One region of the Pseudomonas sp. 1121_17 genome, then DNA from elsewhere that is predicted to be linked to it. Evidence: predicted binding sites of a transcription regulator. Region 1 holds the regulator's gene; each other region holds the start of a gene.

Region 1 (4,727 bases):
CAGCAACCCGGCGGGCAGGTTGTCGATGCAGTAGAAGCCATTGTCTTCCAGCACGGCAAGTGCAGTGCTCTTGCCGGAGCCAGAGCGGCCGCTGACGATGATCAGGCGCATGCTCAGCTCCCGTTTTGCACGTCCAGGACGACCTGGTACAAGGCCTCGTTGTTGCTCGCAGCGCGCAGACGCTTACGCACGTCTTCGCGATCGAGCATGCTGGCAATCTGGCGCAACAGCTCAAGGTGAGCATCGGTGGCAGCTTCGGGCACCAGCAGGACGAACAGCAGGTCCACCGGGGCGCCATCGATGGCATCGAAGTCGATTGGATGATCCAGGTGGAGCAGGGCGCTGACCGGATTGGCGCAGCCCTTGAGGCGGCAGTGCGGAATGGCGATGCCATTGCCAAACCCGGTGGAGCCCAGTTTTTCGCGGGCGATCAGCTTCTCGAAGACTTCTTGCTGGTCGAGCTCGCTGACTTCGCTGGCTACGACCTTGGCGATTTCTTCGAGGGCGCGTTTCTTACTGCTGACGCCCGGCACGTTCACCAAGGAACGGCCGGGGGTCAGAATGGTTTCAAGTCGGATCATGGATGAGGGGGATCAGCGAGCAGCTGCACCTTGCAGGAGACTTTGCTGTTTTTCCTTGTGTTTTTTCAGTTGGCGGTCGAGCTTGTCAGCCAAATTGTCGATGGCTGCATACATGTCTAGATCTTCGGCATTGGCAACCACTTCGCCGCCCGGAATCTGCAGAGTCGCTTCGATCTTCTGCTGCAGTTTCTCGACTTTCATGATCACCGTGACGTTGGTGATCTTGTCAAAGTGCCCTGCGAGTCTCTTCAGCTTCTGCTCGACGTAGTCGCGCAGTGGTGGGGTTACTTCTACATGGTGTCCACTGATGTTGACTTGCATACAGCTTCTCCTTTGTTGCCCGTGCATAAAGAGGCAGGTCTTGCACCTGCCACAAAAACGCTGTGGCACATCCTGGGGCTACATCAGTCGCTTGCGTTCACTCGACGGTGCTATGCCGAGCGACTCGCGGTACTTGGCGACGGTGCGACGGGCTACCTGGATGCCTTGTGCCTCCAGTAAACCAGCGATCTTGCTGTCACTCAATGGCTTTTTCTGATTTTCCGCTGCAACCAGTTTCTTGATGATCGCGCGGATCGCCGTGGACGAGCATTCACCGCCTTCGGAGGTGCTGACGTGGCTCGAGAAAAAGTATTTCAACTCAAAGATGCCACGCGGAGTGTGCATGTACTTCTGGGTGGTGACGCGGGATATGGTCGACTCATGCATGCCCACTGCTTCGGCGATGTCATGCAGCACCAACGGTTTCATCGCCTCGTCGCCGTACTCGAGAAAATCGCGCTGGTGCTCGACGATCTGCGTGGCGACCTTCATCAAGGTCTCGTTGCGGCTCTGCAGGCTCTTGATGAACCAGCGCGCTTCCTGCAACTGGTTGCGCATGAAGGTGTTGTCGGCGCTGGTATCGGCGCGGCGGACAAAGCCTGCATATTGCGGGTTGACCCGCAGGCGCGGCATGGCTTCCTGGTTCAGCTCGACCAGCCAGCGGTCGGTGTCCTTGCGCACGATCACGTCAGGCACCACGTACTCCGGCTCGCTCGACTCGATCTGCGAGCCAGGCCGCGGATTGAGGCTCTGCACCAGCTCGATGACCTGCCGCAGTTCGTCTTCCTTGAGCTTCATACGGCGCATCAGCTGGCTGTAGTCGCGGCTGCCGAGCATATCGATGAAGTCGCTGACCAGGCGCTTGGCCTCGGTCAACCAAGGCGTATTGGCCGGCAACTGACGCAGCTGCAGCAGCAGGCACTCGCCCAGGTTGCGTGCGGCAACGCCGGCGGGTTCGAACTGTTGAATACGGTGCAGCACGGCCTCGACTTCATCGAGCTCGATGTCGAGCTCCGGGTCAAAGCCTGCGCAGATTTCTTCGAGGGTGTCTTCCAGATAGCCTTGCTGGTTGATGCTGTCGATCAGCGTTACTGCAATCAGGCGATCGGTATCGGACATCGGCGCCAGGTTCAGCTGCCACAGCAGGTGGCTTTGCAGGCTCTCGCCGGCAGAGGTGCGGGTGGTGAAGTCCCACTCGTCATCGTCGTTGCTGGGCAGGCTGCTGGCGCTGGTCTGGTAGACATCTTCCCAGGCTGTGTCGACCGGCAGTTCGTTGGGAATGCGCTCGTTCCAGTCGCCTTCTTCAAGGTTCTGACTGGCGGCGCTGCCTTCCTGCAGGCTGCCATCCTGAAAACCGCTGTCCTGGAAGCTGTTGTCCAGGTTTTCGGCGCTTGGCTTGCTTTCGGCACTGTCGGCCAGCGGGTCGCTGTTGTCGAAGTCTTCGCCGTCTTCCTGGCGTTCGAGCATCGGGTTGGATTCCAGCGCTTCCTGAATTTCCTGTTGGAGGTCCAGGGTCGAGAGCTGAAGCAGACGAATGGCCTGTTGCAACTGCGGGGTCATCGTCAGTTGCTGGCCCATTTTTAGGACGAGCGATGGTTTCATAGCTTGGGCTTAATACCTTGTCCGCCGGCGCATCTGCGCCATCCACTACACGAAGGGCGCCGCGGCGCCAATTTCAAGCAAGTTATATGCCTTAATTTGTAGCGTTTGCCTAGAGCACTGTAACACTTAAGCTGTTTTAGCTTGCTGCTGCCAGTGCCCAGGCAAGGGCCTCAGAGCCGGAACTCGTGGCCCAGGTAGACTTCCTTGACCAGATCGTTAGCCAGAATGGTCTCGGCATCGCCTTCGGCGATCAGTTGACCATCGTTGACGATGTAGGCTGTCTCACAGATATCCAGCGTCTCGCGGACGTTGTGGTCGGTGATCAACACACCGATGCCCTTGGCCTTGAGGTGATGAATGATCTGCTTGATGTCACCTACCGAGATCGGGTCGACGCCAGCGAACGGTTCATCCAGCAGGATGAACTTGGGTGCGGTGGCCAGGGCGCGGGCAATCTCGACACGGCGGCGTTCGCCACCGGAAAGGCTCATGCCGAGGTTGTCGCGGATGTGGCTGATATGGAATTCCTGCAGCAGGCTTTCCAGCTCCTTGCGACGGCCGTCACGGTCGAGTTCCTTGCGCGTTTCGAGGATCGCCATGATGTTGTCGGCAACCGACAGCTTGCGGAAGATCGACGCTTCCTGCGGCAGGTAGCCAATCCCGGCACGGGCGCGGCCGTGCATGGGTTGGTGGCTGACGTCATTGTTGTCGATCAGCACGCGGCCCTGATCGGCCTGAACCAGGCCTACGATCATGTAGAAGCAGGTGGTCTTGCCGGCACCGTTGGGGCCGAGCAAGCCGACGATCTGGCCGCTGTCGATCGACAGGCTGACGTCGCGAACCACCTGGCGGCCCTTGTAGCTCTTGGCCAGATGCTGGGCTTTGAGAGTCGCCATTTACTCGGCCTTCTTCTTCGGCTGGATCACCATGTCGATGCGCGGACGCTTGGTCGTGGCGGCGCCACCGGCATTGCCTGCGGTTGCCACCTGGGACTTGGTGTTGTAGACGATCTTCTCGCCTTCGGTGGTGTTGCTTTCATTCTCGACCTTGGCGCGGTCGGTCAGAATCACCGTGTCTTTTTGCGCCTGGTATTGAATCGTCACGGCCCAGCCTTTCATCTTGTCGGGCTTGGCGGCGTCCTGCTGTTGCTCGAAGTAGGCCAGGTTGCCCACCGAAGTCACCACGTCGATGTCGCCATTGGCGGCACGGGTCATGGTCACGGTGTTGCCTTTGATCATCATCGAACCTTGGGTGATGATCACGTCGCCGCGGTAGGTAGCTACGCCTTGTTTGTCATCCAGGTGAGCGTCGTCGGCCTGGATACGAATTGGCTGGTCACGATCGTTCGGCAGGGCCAAGGCGCTCGCGCTTCCCAGTGCTGCGCTCAGGCTGAGCAAAAAAGGGAGGGTTTTAACGAGCCTCATACTGTCCTCTTACGTTGGACAGCAGGTCCATCCTGCCGTCTTTCAAATACGCTTTCATGCCAACGCCGGTGGTGGTGCCGCCGGCGCCGTCGATTCTAACGGCTTGCTCGGTCTGCGCATATTGCTTCTGCGGGAACACCGTCATGCGCGTGCTGGTAATGATGGTTTCGCGTTGTTTTTCGTCGGTGCGAGCAACCCGTACCTTGTCGATCAGCTCGACCTCGGTGCCATCCGGGTTGACCTCCGCACGCACGCTCTGGACATGCCAGGGATACGCGGTGCCGCGATACATGTGCAGGTCTGGCGTGGTCAGCAGTGTGACTTCGCTGGCCTTGAGGTGCTCGACCTTGTCGGCGGTCATTTCATATTGCATCTTGCCGTCAGGCAAGAACTGCACGCTGTGGGCATTGATCGCATAGTAGTCGATGGCGCTTTCGTCGACCTGCGCCTGTGGCTTGTCGAGGAAGCTCTCGGGGCTGACGTTCCAGTAGCCGACCGCTACCAGCAGGGCAGCGATCAGCCCCAGCAGCGCGATGTTTTTAGCTTTTTTGCTGAACATGTGCGGCCTTACAGGTAGTTGGCGTTGGCAGCGTCCAGGGTACCCTGGGCCTGCATGATCAGTTCACAGAACTCGCGGGCAGCACCTTCGCCGCCGCGGGCCTGGGTTACCCCGTGGGCGTTCTGGCGGACGAACACGGCAGCGTTGGCTACGGCCATGCCCAGGCCGACCCGGCGAATCACCGGCAGGTCGGGCAGGTCGTCGCCCAGGTAGGCGACCTGCTCATAGCTTAGGCCCAGT
Region 2 (4,727 bases), on a different contig from region 1:
ACGCTCGCGCTTGAGGTTGGGCGCAATATCGGCGGCGATCATCGCGGCCTCGACGAGGAAGGTACCGACACCGCACATCGGGTCAGCCAGCGCGCCGCCTTCGGCAGCAATGCGCGGCCAGCCGGAACGAATCAGCACCGCTGCGGCGAGGTTTTCCTTGAGCGGCGCGGCGCCCTGCTGCAGGCGATAGCCGCGCTGGTGCAGGCTGTGCCCAGAGAGGTCGAGCGAGAGGATCGCTTCACCACGATCCAGGCGCAGGTGCACACGCATGTCCGGATTCAGCTTGTCGACTGACGGGCGCAGGCCGTCTTTGTCGCGCAGCTTGTCGACGATGGCATCCTTGACCTTCAGCGCACCAAAGTGGGTGTTGTCGATGCCCGAACCATGCCCGCTGAACTCCACGGCCAGCGAGCCATCGGCGAGCAGATGATCCTGCCATTCGACGGCATTGACGCCGTCGTAGAGGTCATCGGCATTTTTCATCGCAAAGCGTTTGAGCACCAGCAGTACGCGGTTGCCCAAGCGGGACCATAGGCACAAGCGGTAGGCGGTTTCCATGTCGGCCTCGCCACGAATGGCCGAGGTGTGCTCACGCACGTCCTCAAGGCCGAGGCCTCGGGCCTCATCGGCGAGCAGGCCTTCTAGGCCCTTGGGGCAGGTGAGGTAAAGTTCGAAACGGTCCGACATGAGTATTCCAGTGCCTATGGCTATTTGAGTGACGGGACGACGCATCGTCCGTCAGGGTTTTCCCGAGCGCCCTTTTCAGGCGCTCGGGTGGCCTTGCGTGATTCGCGAAGGCCTGGCCGCCCGACAATTGTGCATGCACCCAAGGGTGAAAGCAGCCTTTGATCGTCGAGCAGTACGAAAAATTCTTGCGCCAGGTCATTAAAATGACCCTTCGTCGCATTTCAAATTAATTCAGCCGTTTTTTGACGACGCTGGCTAAATAGCGGCCAGTGCGGCTAAACCCCGATCACAGCGGGCATTTGCTCAAACAAGGTTGAGTCGCATTTATTTACTTATCACTTCACCTACAGAAACGTTACGTCCTTATGACAAAACGATCATTCACACTGTGACTTTCATTGGTTAGAACTGATCACAGGCCGCTTCGCAACGAAACGGCACTTCAAGCTCGCCACGCCGGCAGCGAGCGCAAACCGGCAGAAAGATTCTGCCCGGCCTCTGTGAGGCCGACGGGACATTACAGTCAACAAGTGAGGGCAACACCCTATGAGAAGACTTAAGCGTGATCCGTTGGAAAGAGCATATTCACGTGGCTACCAGTATGGGGTCACCGGCAAATCTCGCGAACTTTGCCCTTTCACCCTAGCATCCGTACGTCAGGCCTGGATAAACGGCTGGCGGGAGGGTCGCGGAGATAACTGGGACGGCATGACCGGCACTGCTGGCATCCATAGACTCAACGAAAATCACGCCGTTGGCTGATCAGGGAATCTGAATTCGAGTCACCATGCACGCCCCATCCGGGCGGCGGGCTACGGCCCAGGGGCCCCTTAAAGGGGCCCTTTTTTATACCCGCTGATCAGCCCCGTGGCATTGCTGCAATGGCATCGACTGCTTCGCGAATCAGCGCCGGGCCCTTATAGATGAAGCCCGAATAGATCTGTACCAAGCTGGCACCGGCAGCGATTTTCTCAGCTGCGTGACGGCCTTCGGTTATCCCACCTGCGGCGATGATCGGCATCCGCCCGGCCAACTCCCCTGCCAGCACCTTGACTGTATGGGTACTCTTGGCCAGCACTGGCGCACCCGACAGGCCACCGGCTTCAGCACCATACGGCAGGCTCTCGACGCCTTCACGGGACAGCGTGGTATTGGTTGCGATCACTGCATCCATGCCCGACTCCAGCAGCGCCGCAGCTACCAGCGCGGTTTCTTCGTCGGTCATGTCCGGGGCAATCTTGATCGCCAGCGGCACACGCTTGGCATACTCAGTGGCAAGCTGCTCGCGGCGCACCGCAAGCGCATCCAGCAACTGCTTGAGCGAGTCACCGAACTGCAGCGAGCGCAGGCCCGGGGTATTCGGCGAGCTGACATTGACGGTGATGTAGCTGGCGTCGTTGTAGACCTTCTCCAGGCCAATCAGGTAATCGTCCACCGCGCGCTCGACCGGCGTGTCGAAGTTCTTGCCGATGTTGATCCCCAGCACGCCATCGAAGCGCGAGGCACGCACCCGCTCCAGCAGATGATCGACGCCCAGGTTGTTGAAGCCCATGCGGTTGATGATCGCCGTTGCCTCAGGCAGACGAAACAGCCGCGGCTTGGGGTTGCCCGGCTGCGGGCGTGGCGTCACGGTACCGATTTCGACAAAGCCGAAGCCCAGCTGGGCAAAGCCATCGATGGCCGCGCCGTTCTTGTCCAGACCCGCCGCCAGCCCGACCGGGTTGGCGAAGTTCAAGCCCATCACCGTTACTGGCGATGGCGCCGGCTGCTTGCATAGCAAGCCATTGAGCCCCAGCCGGCCACCGGCTCCAATCAGGTCCAGGGACAGGTCGTGGGAGGTTTCCGGAGAAAGCTTGAACAGCAGCTGGCGGGCCAGGTTATACATGGGCGGGCAAGACTCGGGGATGAGTGAGGCGGCGATTATAGCCAGCACGCCGCTGGCGCGACAGGCCTTTGCTGACCGTCTGGCATATGCCTTGCTTCAACAGCAGGCAAAGCCTACTCGGTACAGGCGAGGATTTTTGTGAATACAGCTCCCCACGCAACACCTCTGGCCTGGGTCAACGGTAGTGACGCGCCGGAAAAACCCAGCCTCGATATCGGTTTCATGCCCCTTACCGACTGCGCTTCGGTAGTGGTAGCCGCCACTCAGGGCTTCGCCCAGCAGCAAGGCCTGACCCTCAACCTCAAGCGCCAGGCCTCCTGGGCCGGCATGCGCGACAAGCTGGTCAGTGGCGAGCTGGATGCAGGGCATTGCCTGTATGGCTTGATCTACGCCGTGCACCTGGGCATCGGCGGCAGCGCCCGCCGCGGTATGGCCGTGCTGATGGGCCTGAACCAGAACGCCCAGGCCATCAACCTGTCCCCCGCCCTGCAGCGCAAAGGCGTGACCAGCCCTGAAGCACTGGCAAAACTGGTGCACCAATCAGGGGCGAAGCTGACCTTTGCGCAGACATTTCCTACCGGCACCCACGCCATGTGGTTGTATTACTGGCTGGCCAGCCAGGGCATTCATCCGCTGCATGACGTCGCCAGCGTCGTGGTGCCGCCCGCGCAAATGGTCGCCCATGTACAGGCCGGTCGCATCGATGGCTTTTGCGTCGGCGAACCCTGGTCAGCCCAGGCGGTGGCCGAGGGCCAGGGTTTCACCCTCGCCACCAGCCAGTCGATCTGGCCGGACCACCCGGAAAAGGTCCTTGGCTGCGCGCGAGCGTTCGTCGAGCTGTACCCCAACAGCGCCCGTGCACTGATCAAGGCGATATTGGCCGCCAGCCAGTTTATCGAGCAGAGCCAGGAGAATCGCCGTAGCACGGCTCATCTACTGAGCGGCAGTGCCTACCTGGATACCGCAGTGGCGACGATTGAACCGCGCCTGCTCGGCGACTATCAGGACGGGCTGCGCAATCACTGGCAGGACCCCCACGCACTGCGCTTTCATGACCAGGGCCGGGCCAACCAGCCCTACCTGTCCGATGGCATGTGGTTCATGACCCAGTTCCGCCGTTGGGGTTTGCTGCGCGAAGACCCCGACTACCTGGCGGTTGCCAACCAGGTGCAGCAGCTAGCCCTGTATCGCGCCGCTGCCGCTGAGCTCGGCTTGCCAGGCGACGTATCAGCGATGCGCAGCAGCCTGTTGATCGACGGCATCCGCTGGGATGGCAGCGACCCGCATGGCTACGCCCGCAGTTTTCACCTGCACGCCATGACACCGGCGCCTAGCGCCCATCTCGCTCGGTGAAGGGGCTGAACATGCTACGGATCCTGTTGATCGACGACACAGAGAAAAAAGTCGGCCGGCTCAAGCTGGCACTGATCGAGGCCGGCTTCGAGGTCATCGAGGCCACGGGCCTAACCATCGACCTGCCTGCCTGCGTCGAAACGGTGCGCCCGGACGTGGTCTTGATCGATACCGAGTCACCGGGGCGTGATGTCATGGAGCAGGTTGTGCTGGTCAGCCGCGATCTGCCGCGGCCGATTGTCCTGTTCACCGACGAACACGACCCGGATGTGATGCGCCAAGCGATCCACGCCGGGGTCAGTGCCTACATCGTCGAGGGCATTCAGAGCAGCCGCCTGCAGCCGATTCTGGATGTAGCGATAGCCCGCTTCGAGAGCGACCAGGCGCTCAAGGCTCAGCTGTTGGCGCGCGACCAGCAACTGGCCGAGCGCAAGCGTGTGGAGCATGCCAAGGGCTTGCTGATGAAGATGAAGGACTGCAATGAAGAGCAGGCCTACACCCTCATGCGCCGCCAGGCCATGAGCAAGCAGCAGAAGCTCATCCAGGTGGCGGAGCAGATCATCGCCATGCACGAGTTGCTCGGCTGAAACGGATGCCGCCTACGGGATTGGCCCGGCTTTTGCTCTGCAATCACTACAGGTAGCCAACGGCGGTTGCCACAGTTTCCGACAAAGACGTCGCTCACCCCTCCATCAAGATGGATCGGGTAGCGGCGTCTTTCTCGTTCCAGCCCGGCACAGCCTGGGCATGACAACCGTTGCAAGCCGCGTGAGGTGTTCGATGAATACGAGCTTCTGGAAAT
Region 3 (4,727 bases), on a different contig from region 1:
GGTAGACGTACTGCTGGCCTGGTCGGCCGCGAAGTCGTGATAGCCCATCAACTTGAACTGCGGTTCCAGCGTCCCGGCGCCCAGGCCAACGCTTCCGGCAACCCGAACCCCAGCCCCCAGCTCGATCGCTTCATAACGCTGATCTTCGATCTTCAGCGCAGCAGAAGAACCTTTCTCACGGTAACCATCGATTTCCACTCGGCTGTAACGCGCTGCCAGGCGCGGCTCGATCAGCAACTGTGGGTTGATCCGGTAGGTATAACCTCCAACCAGGTTCAGGCCCAGCAGGTCGCTGTCGTAGTCAGCCTTGGCGCGGGTGCCGGCGATGTCGCGCTTGCCTTCGTTGTCGTTGAAGCCGTAAGTCAGGCTGGCGTCAACGAAGTAGTTACCCTGTTCAAAGCCGCCGTACAGGGTGAATGCGTGGCTGTCGACTTCGGTCTGGTTGCCGCTTTTGCCGTTTACGTCGGTATTGATGAAGCTATACGCCAGACCCAGGGTCAGCTGGTCGTTGAGCTTGCCATCAGCACCTACCGCGATGCCGCGGCTGTAGGCGTTGTAGCCGGCAATGCCGTCGCGCTGGCCTTGGCTCGCATCGCTGTACAGCGACTGAATCCACACGCCGGTCTGCTGGAGCGTGTCGCCCGACGAAGCGCCGCGCAGGCCGCTGGTGCGGCTGGTGGTCACGCCGTTGACCAGGCTTTGGCTGGTGGTCGCTGCCTGGGTAGCACCGCCGTTGGTTTCCGGGGTCAGCTGTTCGGCAATCTTGGCCAGCTGCTTGCTGTCGGCGTTGGCCGCAGCGCGCAGCAGGGGGTCATTGGCGGCAAGCTTGGCGAGGACGCCGTCCTTGGCCAGGGCGCCGAGCGCGCGTTTGTGGTTGATGGTGCCGCCATTCAGATCCAGCACGTGGTCGATGCCTTGCTGATTCTTGGTGGTGACCACCGCCACGACCGTGTTGCCTTCGACAGCGCTGGTGTCGACATCGAGCAGTGCCGAGGTGCTGGTGACCAGCGGAGCACCTTGCAGCTCGCCGGCCTCTATCAGCTTGAAACGGCTGCCGTTGGCGCTGAAGTCACTACCGCGTGCAGTCAGTTTCAGTTGCGCACCTTCGCCGAATTCAGCGGTGCCGCTGACGCTGACGACGGCGCGAGCAGGGTTGGTGTCGGCGCCCAGGGTCAGGCCCAGTGCCGAGTTGCCAGCAACATACAGGTTGCCGTCGATGGTGGTGTGCGCCGACTGCAGTGCCAGGGTCGCCGAGTTGCCGCCCGAAACCGAACCGACGTCGATCCAGCCGTTGTCCTTGAGGCGAATGTTGGAGCCGTCAGCGGAACTGTCGGTGCCCGTGAAGGAGGTGTCGGCCTCGACTTCGATGTTCGACAGGTCGATCAGGTTGCCGACGATCACGCTGCCTTTGCGCAGGATCAACTCGACCGGGCGGTTGGCTTCGGAGGCATCGATCGCTTCATCCTGAGAGATGATGGTGCCGCTGTTGAAGATGTTCAGATCACCGTGCAACTGGTACTGAGGTTGCAGGCCCGGGCCGTCGAAGTCGACGTTGCCGATGGTGATTGCCGCGTCTTCGGCAATGATGGTGCCGGTGTTGAGCAGGTGTACGCCATCGGCGGTGCTCAGGCTGGCGCCGTCGAGCATGATGCCGTTGGCGTCGTTGCCGGTGGCGATGATGGTGCCGTGGTTTTCGATGCCGGCCAGGTCGACCATGTCGCCGCGTTTGCTGGTGGTGGCGTCGATGGCAGTGGCGCCTTCGCCGCTGACGACGATGCTGCCGTAGTTGATCACCTTGCCATTGATGGTGCCGCCTTCGAGGTTGATCCCGCGGGCGCTTTCGCCGCTGGCCACGATACGGCCGCTGTCGGCGTTGATCAGGTCGCCTTCGATCAGCGAGGTGCCGGAGAAGTCCAGCGCGCGAGCGACATCGGTGCCGCCGCCGTCGGTCAGTGGCTCGCCGATGGCCGACAGCAAACCCTGGTTGATCAGGCTGCCGCCGATCCGCGCTGGATCGATCATCAGCGCGTTGGCGCCGCCGCCGGTGGCGCTGATGCTGCCTTTGTTGATGACGTCGCCGGCGATGTCGTTGCGTGCCCAGCTCAGGCCATCTTCCCAGCTGTCCATGTCCACGCCGCCGGCAAAGTCGCCGCTGCTGTCGATGGTGCTGTTGAGGATCAGGTCGCCGGTAATCGTCGAGCCGTTCAGTTCAATGGCGTCTTCATCGCTGCCGCCGGTGTAGCTGCCGGTGAATTCGAGATTGCCATAGTGAGTCTGGTGCTCGCTCTTGAAGCCGGCGTTGGTCAGGTTGACCACCTGGTTGGCGAGCGGTACGGCAAAGGCGGGGAGGGCGCTGGAGGTGATGGCCAGGGCCAGCAGGGTCTTGCGGAAGATAACGGGAGCCACGGTTCTGTCCTTGAAAAACGGGGGAGCAAACGGTGCGCATCCATGCATGGCTCTAGGCAGTAAGTCAGGCGACTACGGCCTGAGGGGCCGCATGTTTGCGCGGCGCGAATCCTATCCTAAAATAGTGGCCAATTGATATTTTCGTTGGCGTCAATTTTTTGATTTGCCGCTTTTGCCGCCTAATTATTGCCGCCCGCCCCCCATTAAGCGGAAGCACTTTGCCGCTTTTCTGGCATCCATATGCTCCCAAGCAAGGCTGAACGCCCTGATTCCGTGCCTTCCAGCTCTTTGGCACAAGCCTTGCTATAACTTCGCCAACGTCACTCCGGCCCACCGGCGAAGGTTTGCATCCATGAGCATCAGTTTCGACAAAGCGCTTGGCATCCATGAAAAAGCCTTGGGTTTCCGCGCCCAGCGCGCAGAAGTCCTGGCCAACAACATCACCAACGCCGACACGCCCAACTACAAGGCGCGTGACATGGACTTTTCGTCGGTGCTCGCTGCCGAGAGCGACAAGCAGCAAAACGGCCGCTTCGCGCTCGACCGCACCAACACCCGCCACATCGATGCGCAAGGTCTGGCCATGGGCGACGAAGCCCTCAAGTACCGCACGCCGACACAGCCGTCGGTCGACCAGAACACCGTCGACGCTCAGGTCGAGCAGGCCAACTACACCGAAAACGCGATCGGTTTCCAGGCCAGCTTCACTTTGCTCAACAGTAAATTCAAAGGGCTGGTATCGGCCCTGCGCGGAGAGTAACCATGTCCCTTTCCAACGTTTTCAATATCGCCGGTAGCGGCATGAGCGCGCAGAACACCCGCCTCAACACCGTCGCTTCGAACATTGCCAACGCCGAGACGGTCTCGTCGAGCATCGATCAGACCTACCGCGCACGTCACCCCGTGTTCGCCACCACCTTCCAGCAGGCTCAGGCCGGCATGGGGCAGTCGTTGTTCGAGGACCAGGGTGAAGCGGGGCAGGGCGTGCAGGTGACGGGCATCATCGAAGACCAGAGCAATCTGGAAGCCCGCTACCAGCCTAATCACCCGGCGGCCAACAAGGACGGCTACGTCTACTACCCGAACGTCAACGTGGTCGAAGAAATGGCTGACATGATCTCGGCGAACCGTTCGTTCCAGACCAATGCTGAGCTGATGAACACTGCCAAGACCATGATGCAGAAGGTACTGACCCTGGGTCAGTGATAAGGAATCCGGACCATGGCTATCAACAGTACCAACCTCAATGACGTGATCACGGCTTCTGGTGTCAGTACCGGCACCAAGAAAACGGCCACCGACACCGCCTCCAAGACCGGCACCGATTCGCTGGGCAAGGACGCGTTTCTGCAACTGCTGGTTACCCAGATGCAGCACCAGAACCCGCTCGATCCGCAGGAGAACGGTGAGTTCGTCGCTCAGCTGGCGCAGTTCAGCAGCCTTGAAGGCATCACCTCGCTGAACGAGTCGGTCAACAGCATTACCAGTTCGCTCGGCTCGTCGCAGGCGCTGCAGGCGTCGTCGCTGGTCGGTCGTTCGGTGGTCGTGCAGAACGACAAGGCCGTGGTCGACACCGCCGATAGCTTCAACGGCCAGATCGTTGTGCCGCAGGCCATCAGCGAAGCCAAGATCACGGTCAAGGATAAGGACGGCAACACCGTCAAGACCATCGAGCTGGGTGAGCAGAAAGCCGGTTACGCCGACTTCATCTGGGATGGCACCAACGACAAGGGCGTCAAGGTCGATCCAGGTACTTACACCTTCACTGCCAGCACCACCTTCGAGGGCAAGTCGGTACAGATGAATACGCTGTTGCCGGCCAAGGTCACCAGCGTCAGTTTCAGCGCCAGCGGCGAAATGGTGCTCAACCTTGCCGGCGTCGGCAAGGTCTCTCTCTCCGACGTACAAACCATCGGTATCTAAGGCCAGAACGGCACAAGGAGCAACAGCATGTCTTTCAATATCGGCCTTAGCGGTCTGTACGCAGCCAACAAGCAACTCGACGTTACCGGCAACAACATTGCCAACGTCAACACCACCGGCTTCAAGTCTTCCCGTGCGGAATTTGCCGACGTCTACGCCGGCGCCAACCGCCTCGGTGTGGGCAAGAACCAGATCGGCAACGGTGTGCGTCTGGCGGCGGTCTCGCAGCAGTTCAGCCAGGGTGACGTCAACAACACCGGCAACGTGCTCGACATGGGTATCCAGGGTCAGGGCTTCTTCGTGCTCTCGGACAATGGCAGTCAGGTGTACACCCGTGCCGGTGCGTTCCAGAACAACAAAGACAACTTCGTGGTGACCTCCGATGGTCTGCGTCTGCA

The links. The regulator sigma-54, encoded in region 1, starts transcription at its own class of promoters, with help from an activator protein. The targets are predictions, from matches to a motif close to ANTGGCATNNANNTTGCTNT.
Region 2: a site for sigma-54 is predicted at 2,651-2,670, ahead of FW789_RS01670 (CmpA/NrtA family ABC transporter substrate-binding protein). Genes of this name have one in related genera too.
Region 3: a site for sigma-54 is predicted at 2,694-2,713, ahead of flgB (flagellar basal body rod protein FlgB). Genes of this name have one in related genera too.

What each region holds. Positions count from the first base shown of each region.
Region 1 covers NZ_VXCX01000003.1:447,953-452,679, reverse strand. The annotation lists gene rapZ (RNase adapter RapZ) at 1-111, opposite strand, end outside; gene ptsN (PTS IIA-like nitrogen regulatory protein PtsN) at 114-581, opposite strand; gene hpf (ribosome hibernation-promoting factor, HPF/YfiA family) at 594-902, opposite strand; gene FW789_RS09655 (RNA polymerase factor sigma-54) at 981-2,504, opposite strand; gene lptB (LPS export ABC transporter ATP-binding protein) at 2,675-3,400, opposite strand; gene lptA (lipopolysaccharide transport periplasmic protein LptA) at 3,401-3,928, opposite strand; gene lptC (LPS export ABC transporter periplasmic protein LptC) at 3,915-4,487, opposite strand; gene FW789_RS09635 (KdsC family phosphatase) at 4,496-4,727, opposite strand, start outside.
Region 2 covers NZ_VXCX01000001.1:353,404-358,130, reverse strand. The annotation lists gene rlmKL (bifunctional 23S rRNA (guanine(2069)-N(7))-methyltransferase RlmK/23S rRNA (guanine(2445)-N(2))-methyltransferase RlmL) at 1-687, opposite strand, end outside; gene rmf (ribosome modulation factor) at 1,234-1,449, shown strand; gene FW789_RS01675 (quinone-dependent dihydroorotate dehydrogenase) at 1,547-2,572, opposite strand; gene FW789_RS01670 (CmpA/NrtA family ABC transporter substrate-binding protein) at 2,711-3,925, shown strand; gene FW789_RS01665 (ANTAR domain-containing response regulator) at 3,937-4,512, shown strand; gene FW789_RS01660 (nitrate/nitrite transporter) at 4,706-4,727, shown strand, end outside.
Region 3 covers NZ_VXCX01000004.1:296,450-301,176, reverse strand. The annotation lists gene FW789_RS11510 (autotransporter domain-containing protein) at 1-2,364, opposite strand, end outside; gene flgB (flagellar basal body rod protein FlgB) at 2,759-3,166, shown strand; gene flgC (flagellar basal body rod protein FlgC) at 3,169-3,612, shown strand; gene flgD (flagellar hook assembly protein FlgD) at 3,628-4,329, shown strand; gene flgE (flagellar hook protein FlgE) at 4,357-4,727, shown strand, end outside.